2 regions of the Pseudoclavibacter sp. CFCC 14310 genome follow, and region 2 is predicted to be linked to the other one. Evidence: riboswitches for the same ligand, from Rfam matches in the RefSeq annotation. Region 2 holds a riboswitch; the other holds the start of a gene.
The links. Region 2 has a riboswitch for thiamine pyrophosphate ahead of F8O06_RS02470 (TenA family protein). Riboswitches for the same ligand answer to the same signal wherever they lie in the genome.

Region 1 (4,602 bases), on a different contig from region 2:
GTCGGTGCGACACCAGCATCCGATGATCGCCGGAAAGTTCGGCGACGAGGCGCTGAGCCGAGAGGTCTCGTCGGTCAATGACAAGACGTACGACCTCGCCGAGTTCATCGTCGACGTGCTCGGTCTCACCGACGTCGGAGCCTACTTTCCGCACACTGTGACCTACCATCCCACCTGCCACTCGCTGCGCATGATCCAGGTGGGCTCGCGCCCGTACCGACTGCTGCAGAACGTCGAGGGCCTTGAGCTGCGCGAGCTGCCCTTCGCAAAGGAGTGCTGCGGCTTCGGCGGCACCTTCGCCGTCAAGAACGCCGCGACCTCGACCGCAATGGTCGAAGACAAGGTCAAGCACATCGAAGAGACCGGTGCAGAGTACTGCGCCGCCGGGGATGCCTCGTGCCTGACGAACATCGGCGGAGCCATGTCGCGCCTGCAGCTGGGAACGAAGACGATCCACCTCGCGCAGATCCTGGCCTCGACGCATGCCGACGCCGATCGCTCGATCACGTTGCTCGGCGAGGAGGTGGCCGCATGACCACGTTCCTCGGCATGCCGGCGGTTCCGCCGGTCGCCCCGGCAGGGGTCGGCAACCTGCGCGGCACAGAGAAGTTCCAGCAGGCAGCGGTGCACGAGCTCGCCAATGAGCAGCTGCGCCGCAACCTGAACTTCGCCACGCACAAGATTCGCGACAAGCGTCAGCACGTCGTCGACGAGATGCCTGACTGGCAGCGCCTGCGTGAGGCCGGTTCGCGCATCAAGCGCGAGGTGCTCGCCAACCTGCCCGATCTGCTCGAGCAGCTGGAAGAGAAAGTGACCGAACACGGCGGCCAGGTGCACTGGGCTCGTGACGCCGCAGAGGCGAACGAGATCGTGCGCGGCATCGTCGCCGATCACGGCGCGAAGGAGGTGCTCAAGATCAAGTCGATGGCCACGCAGGAGATCGGCCTAAACGAGTACCTCGAAGAGCACGGCATCCATGCTCAAGAGACCGACCTGGCCGAACTCATCGTCCAGCTCGGCCACGACAAGCCCTCCCACATTCTGGTGCCGGCCATCCATCGCAACCGCAGCGAGGTGCGCGACATCTTTCTCAAAGAGATGCCGGGCGTCGACCCCGATCTCGACGACAACCCCGCCCATCTGGCTGAGGCGAGCCGTCGCTTTCTGCGAGAGAAGTTCCTGACCTCGAAGATCGCGATCTCGGGTGCGAACTTCGGCATCGCCGAGACCGGCACGCTCTCGATCTTCGAGTCGGAGGGCAACGGGCGTATGAACCTGACCCTGCCCGACACACTGGTCACCGTCATGGGCATCGAGAAGCTGCTGCCTCGCTTCAACGACCTCGAGGTCTTCACCCAGCTGCTGCCGCGCTCGTCCACCGGCGAGCGCATGAATCCCTACACCTCACTGTGGACCGGCGTCACTCCCGGTGACGGCCCGCAGGAGTTCCACCTCGTGCTGCTCGACAACGGCCGCACCCACGCTCTCGCCGACGGCATGGGACGCGAGGCGCTCAAGTGCATTCGCTGCTCGGCATGCCTGAACGTCTGCCCGGTCTACGAACACGCCGGCGGACACGCCTACGGATCGACCTACCCGGGCCCGATCGGAGCCATTCTCTCGCCGCTGCTGACGGGCATGGAGGACTCACACGACCCCAACAGCTCGCTGCCCTACGCGTCGAGCCTCTGCGGGGCCTGCTACGAGGTCTGCCCGGTCAAGATCGACATCCCGTCGATCCTCGTCGAACTGCGCGACCAGAAGGTCAACACCGTCGGCTCCGGGCTCGAGAAGCCGATGCTCAAGACCGTGGCGTCGGCCATGAGCTCCGGCAAACGCTGGCATGCGGCGCAGAAGGCGGCCAGCATCGGCGGCCGCATCGTGGCTGGTCCTGACAAGAAGATCACCAAGCTGCCCGGGCTCTTGGGCGGCTGGACGGACGCCCGCGACTTTCCGGCGCCGGCGAAGCACTCGGCCCGCGAGTGGTTCAAGACCACGGATGCCAAACGTGAGCTGGCGGCCGAGCAGGCGCGTTCCAGCGCAGTGCAGGCCGATCTGACGCAGCGCCCGGGCAACCAGGACGCCCAGCGCGACGCCGATTGGGAGCGCAGGCCCATGCCCGCAGGCTTCGGGAGCCCCGCGGCGCCGTCTGAGCAGTCCGAAGAACGAAGCAGCACGCAGGGGAGCACAAAGTGAGCACCGCACGCGAAGACATCCTGGATCGCATCAAAGACGCGCTGCGGATCGCGCCGCCGGTGGTCGAGCCCGTGGTGCGCGACTATGACGCCGAGATCGAGCTGCCCGACGCCGAACGCATCGATCTGCTGATCGATCGGCTCGAAGACTACAAAGCCGAGGTGCGGCGCGCCACGCCGAGCACCATCGGGGCAGAGGTCGCCTCGGCCCTCGCCTCCGTGCAGGCGAGCCGCGTCGGCATCCCCCCGGCACTGGATCGCAGCTGGCTGGGTGACTACGCGGGCGAGGTGCAGGTCGACGACGCTTCGATCCCTGCCGCATCGCTCGACAGCCTCGATGCCATCGTCACCGGAGCGGCCGTGGCCTGCTCGATCAGCGGCACGATCTTTCTGGACGGCAGCGGCACCCAGGGTCGCCGCGCGCTGACGCTGGTGCCCGATGTGCACGTGTGCGTGGTGCAGGATGCAGAGATCGTCGTCGACATGCCGGCGGCGATTCGGCGGCTGGTGCCGGAAAGGCCGATCACGATGATCGCCGGGCCCTCTGCGACCTCGGACATCGAGCTGCAGCGCGTCGAAGGCGTGCACGGCCCGCGCACCCTGATCGTGGTGATCGTCTCGGCCGAATGACTCGCCCAGACTGAGCAGTAGCAGACCCCGGTCGGCCGTGTGCCGACCGGGGTCTGCTACGCTTTCGACGAAGACACGGGGTGCTCCGAGAGCTGGAGCTGAGATGAGACCCGCTGAACCTGATCTCGTTCACACGAGCGGAGGGATGTCACACGATGGAATCGACGCGCGTCGAATCCGACACCGCAGTCGTCGTCAGCGACGTGGTCTACACGCCTGAGGGCGCAGCGGCGCCGGTGCTCGAAGAACTGAGCCTGAGCATCCAGACCGGCGAGCACGTCGCCGTGATCGGTCGTTCCGGCTGCGGCAAGACCACCGCCCTGTCGGTGATCACCGGGCTGCTCACACCAGACGCAGGCACGGTCCGAGTGCTCGATCACTCCGATCCGGCCGAACGAGTGCGCAGCTGCGCACTCATGCCTCAGGGCGACTCCCTGCTGCCGTGGCTCTCTCTGGTCGACAATGTCGCGATGCCGCTGCGCAACCGCGGCGTCTCCAAGTCAGCCGCACGCGAGCAGGTGCGTCCACTGGTCGAGCAGTGGGGGCTCGGCTCGGTCGCGCACCGCCGCCCGCATGAGCTGAGCGGCGGCATGCGACAGCGTGCTGCTCTGCTGCGCGCCCTCGCCGCCGACAAACCCGTCCTGCTCGCCGACGAGCCCCTGGGAGCCCTCGATGCGATCACCCGTGCCGACGGTCAGACCTGGCTGCGCGAGCGGCTGCGCGATCGGCAGACCACGCTCGTGCTGGTCACCCACGACGTCGACGAAGCCCTGCTGCTGGCTGATCGGGTGCTGGTGCTGGCCGGACGGCCTGCGCGTGTGACCGCTGAGAGTCGCGGCTGGTTCGGCGATCCTCGCTCGCGCACCGAGCTGCTCGCAGACGTCGATCTGGCCGCTGCGCGCACCGGTCTGCTGACCGCGCTGTCCGCAGAGGGGGCGATGCGGCGATGAACACGCGCAACGCACAGAGCCGCCTGCACCGGGTGCTGCCGCCGGCCACTGCGGTCGTGATCGTGCTGGCCGTGTGGTGGGGAGCCACCACGTGGCTCGGAGTGCCGAAATACCTCGTTCCGGCCCCGCAGGACGTCATCGTGGCGCTCGGCCGCTACTGGGGCACGCTGTGGTCGGCCACTCTCGTGACCGGCAGTGAGACTGTGCTCGGCCTGCTGGTCGGCGTTCTCGCCGCCGGCGTCATCTCGGTCACGGTCTTCGCGGTGAAACCGCTGCGCAGCGCCCTCGAACCCCTGCTGATCGGCACGCAGACAGTGCCGGTCATGGTCTTCGCCCCGATTCTCACGATCGCGCTCGGCTACGGCATCGCATCGAAGGTGGTGATCGTCGCGCTGCTCTGCTTCTTTCCGGTGACCGTCAGCCTGCTGTCGGGCCTGCAGAGCGTCGACCCGCGACTGATCGACACGATGCGCACGCTGTGGGCAAGCCCGAGCGCGCTTTTCTGGCGCGTGCGGATGCCATTCGCACTCCCGCAGGGCTTCGCCGGGCTGCGCATCTCGGTGACCTTCGCTCCCGTGGCCGCCGTCTTCGGCGAGTACGCCGGATCGAGCAATGGTCTGGGCTATCACCTGATCCAGGCGATTCCCAGACTGCGCACCGACTTCGTCTTCGCCGAGGTCGTGCTGCTCACCGCCATGACGGCCGCCCTGTACCTGCTGACGCTGCTCGCCGAACGCCTGGTGTGCGGCTGGCAGCGTGACAGCCTGCGCTGAGCCCCGACCTCGGGCGACATCGGCGACCACGCCGATCGAACGGCGCACCGACCC
Region 2 (4,602 bases):
CGCTCAGCATCGCCCTGCTCCCCATTCTTGCCGTGGTCGCGACGCTCATCACCCGCTTCATCGGACGGATCGCACCAGTGCCTCTGCCCGCGATCGAGATCGTGCTGGGCGTGATCGCCGGGCCTGCGGTGCTCGGGCTCATTCAGCCGAACGAGATGATCTCGGTGCTCTCCGAACTCGGCGGCGCCTTTCTGTTTCTGCTCGCCGGCACCGAGATCGACGTGCGCGCGATCACCGGCCGACCGCTGCGACGAGCGGCAGGTGCCTGGGTGATCTCTTTCGCCGTGCTCTTCGCCCTCGGCTCGGTGGCGGCCGGAGCCGCCGTCGCCCCGGTCATCGCGATCGCGCTGTCGTCGACCGCCGTGGGCATGCTGCTGCCCATTCTGAAGGATGCGGGCGATCTGGGGTCACCCTTCGCGACGTCGGTCGTGGCCAACGGTGCGGTCGGCGAGTTTCTGCCGCTGATCATGATGTCGCTGCTGCTCTCGGGGCGCACGCTGAGCACGTCCCTGCTCGTACTCGTCATCTTCGCCGTGATCGCCGTGTTTCTGCTGTGGCTGGCGAATCGCATCCCGCATGCTCGACTCCACCGGTTCATCCGCGAGACCCAGCACACCAGCAGCCAGTTCGCCCTGCGCCTTGTGATCATGATCATGGGCGTCCTGATAGCCCTCGATCTGCTGTTGGGCATCGACACCCTGCTGGGCGCGTTCACTGCGGGCATGGTGCTGCGCGTGCTGCTCTCGGACGCCCCGCATGAGGATGCCGCGTTCGTCGAATCGAAACTGCAGGGCATCGGCTTCGGGCTGCTCGTGCCGATCTTCTTCATCAACGCCGGCCTCGGCTTCGATCTGCAGGCGCTGTTCGCGTCGCCGATTCTTCTGCTCATCACTGTGGGTTCGGCGCTCGCGCTGTTCGTCGTGCGCGGCCTGCCCGGAATGCTCACCGCCGCACGAGGCTCCTCGGCCCGGTCACGGTTTGCACTGGCTGCTTACACCGGCACCGCACTGCCGATCATCGTCGCCGCGTCCACACTGGCCGTCTCGCAGCAGATCATCGGCAGCGGTCTGGCAGCCGCGCTGATCGGCGGCGGGCTGCTCTCCGTGATCATAGGACCCGTCGTCGGCGCCACGCTGCACAAGCCCCAGGGGCAGACGGGCGCAGGCGGTCAGCGCGGAGACGCGGCGAGTGCCTCCCGAGACGAAGACCCGGGAGACACTCCGTTCGTCACCACGCTGGGCTGAGCTCAGGCGGCGCCGAGCAGAGACTCGGCGAAGCCTGCGACCCGTGTGCGCAGGTCGTCGATACGCTGCTGACGCGCGGCGAGCACGTCGTATCCCTTGTAGAACGCCGGCGGGTCGTTGCGCACGTTGTGCGAGCACTGAAAGTCGTCGCAGATCAAGGTGCCGACGGTGTCGCCACGGCGCCCCGCGGCCCCGGCGCGCTTCGCGCTCCAGAGCACGACCGGGTTCGGCAGCCGCACGTCACGGCACCAATGGCACATGGTCGGTGTGCGAGGGGCGGCCGCGGCACGCGTCAGCAGCACGCCGACCGGGTCGCCGTCGAGGCGCGGCAGCACGACATAGGCGCGTCGCGCATACTTCGGGTCGCGCCAGCCCAGGTAGTCGAGCTGCTGCCAGTCTTCTTCCGTGAGTGCGGCGAAGTCGTCGCGAAATGTGAGCTCTTTCGTCTCTCGCCGTGAGGCGTTGACGAACGAAGAGCGGATGAAGGATTCGGTGAGAGTCTGCATGAGTATGCCTTTCACGGCGCGCGGCATCGCAGAGACGCCGCTTCGCCGGGAGAAATGGTGAGTGAGTGATCAGGGTCGCTCGACCGCCGCGCCTGGCCGGATGTCAGGCACGGTGGGAGCATCCGCGCTAATCGTCGTCGGCGAGTGCTTCGCCGACGACCTCCTCGCGCTGTGCATACATCTCTCGGTAGTTCACGCGGACAGTCTACTCAGATGCTCCCGCAGCGCGACGCACCAGCGCACGCACCTGAGCATCCACCGCGTCGTTCCAGGCCGCAAGGGCGAACGAGGTCGGCCAGATCGCACCGTCGTCGAGCTGCGCGTCTTCGCTGAAGCCGAGCGTCGCATACCGAGTGTCGAACTTGGACGACGGCTGCAGGAACACGATGACTTTGCCGTCACTGGCGTACGACGGGAACCCGTACCAGGTCTTGGCTTCGAGATGCGGAGCCTCGTCGGCCACGATCACGTGCAGACGCTGCGCGATCACCGCGTCGAGCCCGTCGAGTGCTTCGATCGCCGCGACGCACGCCTCGTATTCGCGCGCCCGCTTCGCCGCGCCTTTGACGCCGCTGATCGAGCGCAGCTCTTCGGCGCGCTGACGCATCGCCGCACGCTCGCTCGCGCTGAACCCGTCGGTGTGGTCTGTGTCTGTCATGTGCGGTCTTTCTCTCGGGGTGTTCTGCCAGCGTAATCGAGGCGCCCTGCGCCTGCTGCTACGCTCGTCAGTACCACACGGGTGCCCCGGTCACGGGGCTGAGATCGGGCTGCCGACGCCTGCGACCGTCGAACCTGTCCGGGTCATGCCGGCGAAGGAAGAATGGGAGTCCCTTATGCACGCAATCACCACGCCCGATCACAACGAGACGTCTGCTGCCCGCGCGAGCGGAGCATCCGCCGGCGAACGCTTCACCGACTCGCTGCGCGACGACAATGCAGCCAACTGGCAGGCGGTCGTCGGGCACCGCTTCGTCTCGGAGCTGTTCGACGGTTCGATCGACGACTCGGTGATGTGCCGGTATCTGATTCAGGATCACCGCTTTCTCGACGGCTTTCTGGCTCTGATCGGGGCGGCTGTGGCGAGCGCCGACAGGTTGGATGCTCGACTGCGGCTCGCAGCATTCGCCGGCGACGTGGCGGGCGACGAGAGCACGTACTTTCTGCGCTGCTTCGCGAAGTTCGGGGTGAGCGAGGCCGACCGCGCGAAGATTCCGGACACGGCTGCCACTGCCGGATTCAAACGGGTCTTTCGCGATGCCGCCGACACCCGGAACTACACCATCATTCTCTCGGTGCTGCTGGTGTCGGAATGGTCGTACCTGAGCTGGGCGATGCGCGCACCCGAGCAGGCACCCGCAAGCTTCGTGCACGCAGAGTGGATCACGCTGCACGACAACCCGCCGTTCAGACAGCTGGTCGAGTTTCTGCGCAGCGAACTCGATCGTGTCGGCCCGGCTCATGCCTGCGAGGCTCGGGAGTTCTTCGGACGCACGGTGCAGCTTGAGCTCGACTTCTTCGATCAGTCGTACGAGCTGCGGTGACCTGCAGGCTGGTGGGCTCTGGTGCATGGGGGCTGGTGAGTACCAGCCGGTGAGCGCTGGCCGGCCAGCCCCGATGAGTGTGAGCCCGCCAGACTTTGTGAATGCTGGCAGGTCGGGCCCGATGAGTGTCAGCCAGCCGGACTCTGTGAGTGCTGGCAGGTAGGGCCTCGGCCGAGAAATGCAGAAGGTCGGAAGCCCAATTGGGTTTCCGACCTTCTTCGCACCGCGTCGGCGCATCTGTTGCGGGGGCTGGATTTGAACCAACGACCTCCGGGTTATGAGCCCGGCGAGCTACCGAACTGCTCCACCCCGCGGCACAAGAGATAACAGTAGCACCGATGTGCGCCTGCGTCCACTCTGCGCCGGTTCTGCCCTGGTTCCGGTTGAGTTTCGCCGGCTCTGCATCGGTACTGGCTGGTTCTGCAACGGTGCTGGGAGGTCTGAATCAGTTCTGCCGAGTTCTGACACTCCTTCCTCTCCCCTCCCCGCTGAATCCTGACATATCAAATGCCGCCCCACGGCATCCGATCAACGAAAGTACAAAACCCGCGACCATCAGCAAACGATGCCCGCCACTTCTACACACTCATGTCTGAGCATCCACACCATTCAACGGCTTCTATGCACTCGCGGCCGCCCGCACACCCTCTCGTGCACGACACCTCCATCCCAGGCCGGCCAACTACAGCCAGTCGCCGCAAATGACGCCCCATGGCGTCCAGACATGCCAAATGGCATGACTCGATGCTTCTGCACGACAGTTCCCATGCCTCGGTCGGGAGCGAACGGCAAATCCCAAGACTGGGTACAAGAAAACAAGACGGGCGGGCAGAGGTGACAAGGCAAGGACAGGTGCAGCGGCAAGGACAGGTGCGTCAGGGAAACATCCTTCTGCGGGATGACCCCGGACCAGCGGGCGCACCCTACAGTTGGGAGTGTGAGCAGACCGACAACTTCGAGCGCTGAAGCCCAGCCGACACCAGTCGTTCTGGTTGCAGCGCCCGTCGAGAATGCTCCAGCAGTATCTTCAGAGGCAGCAGCACGAGCAGTGAGCGCAACAGCGGCAACAGCGGCAACAGCAGATGCAGTACCAGCAGGCGCAACGCCGCCGGCAGCAGCACCGCTGACAGCGACGACGGCGTTCGCCCATCGCCCGCGCCGAGGGATGGTCGGTCGCGTGCTGCACTGGTTCGCGAGCCATGTGCAGCTGGTCGACACACTGTTGGTCGCCGCACTCTCTGCGATTCTGGTTCTGCCCTTCGCCCTGGTGGGCATTGGCAGCACCTTCGACCACACGAACTGGCAGAACGA

Region 1: another riboswitch for thiamine pyrophosphate. It lies ahead of F8O06_RS04425 (ABC transporter ATP-binding protein); the one in region 2 lies ahead of F8O06_RS02470 (TenA family protein).

The regions. Positions count from the first base shown of each region.
Region 1 covers NZ_WBKC01000002.1:147,248-151,849, forward strand. Annotated here, with positions in the region: gene F8O06_RS04410 ((Fe-S)-binding protein) at 1-535, shown strand, start outside; gene F8O06_RS04415 (LutB/LldF family L-lactate oxidation iron-sulfur protein) at 532-2,196, shown strand; gene F8O06_RS04420 (LutC/YkgG family protein) at 2,193-2,825, shown strand; TPP riboswitch at 2,892-2,988, shown strand; gene F8O06_RS04425 (ABC transporter ATP-binding protein) at 2,981-3,775, shown strand; gene F8O06_RS04430 (ABC transporter permease) at 3,772-4,548, shown strand.
Region 2 covers NZ_WBKC01000001.1:566,019-570,620, reverse strand. Annotated here, with positions in the region: gene F8O06_RS02485 (cation:proton antiporter) at 1-1,244, shown strand, start outside; gene F8O06_RS02480 (FBP domain-containing protein) at 1,247-1,750, opposite strand; gene F8O06_RS02475 (hypothetical protein) at 1,956-2,408, opposite strand; TPP riboswitch at 2,476-2,587, shown strand; gene F8O06_RS02470 (TenA family protein) at 2,584-3,291, shown strand; tRNA gene F8O06_RS02465 (tRNA-Met) at 3,532-3,605, opposite strand; gene F8O06_RS02460 (sensor histidine kinase) at 4,469-4,602, shown strand, end outside.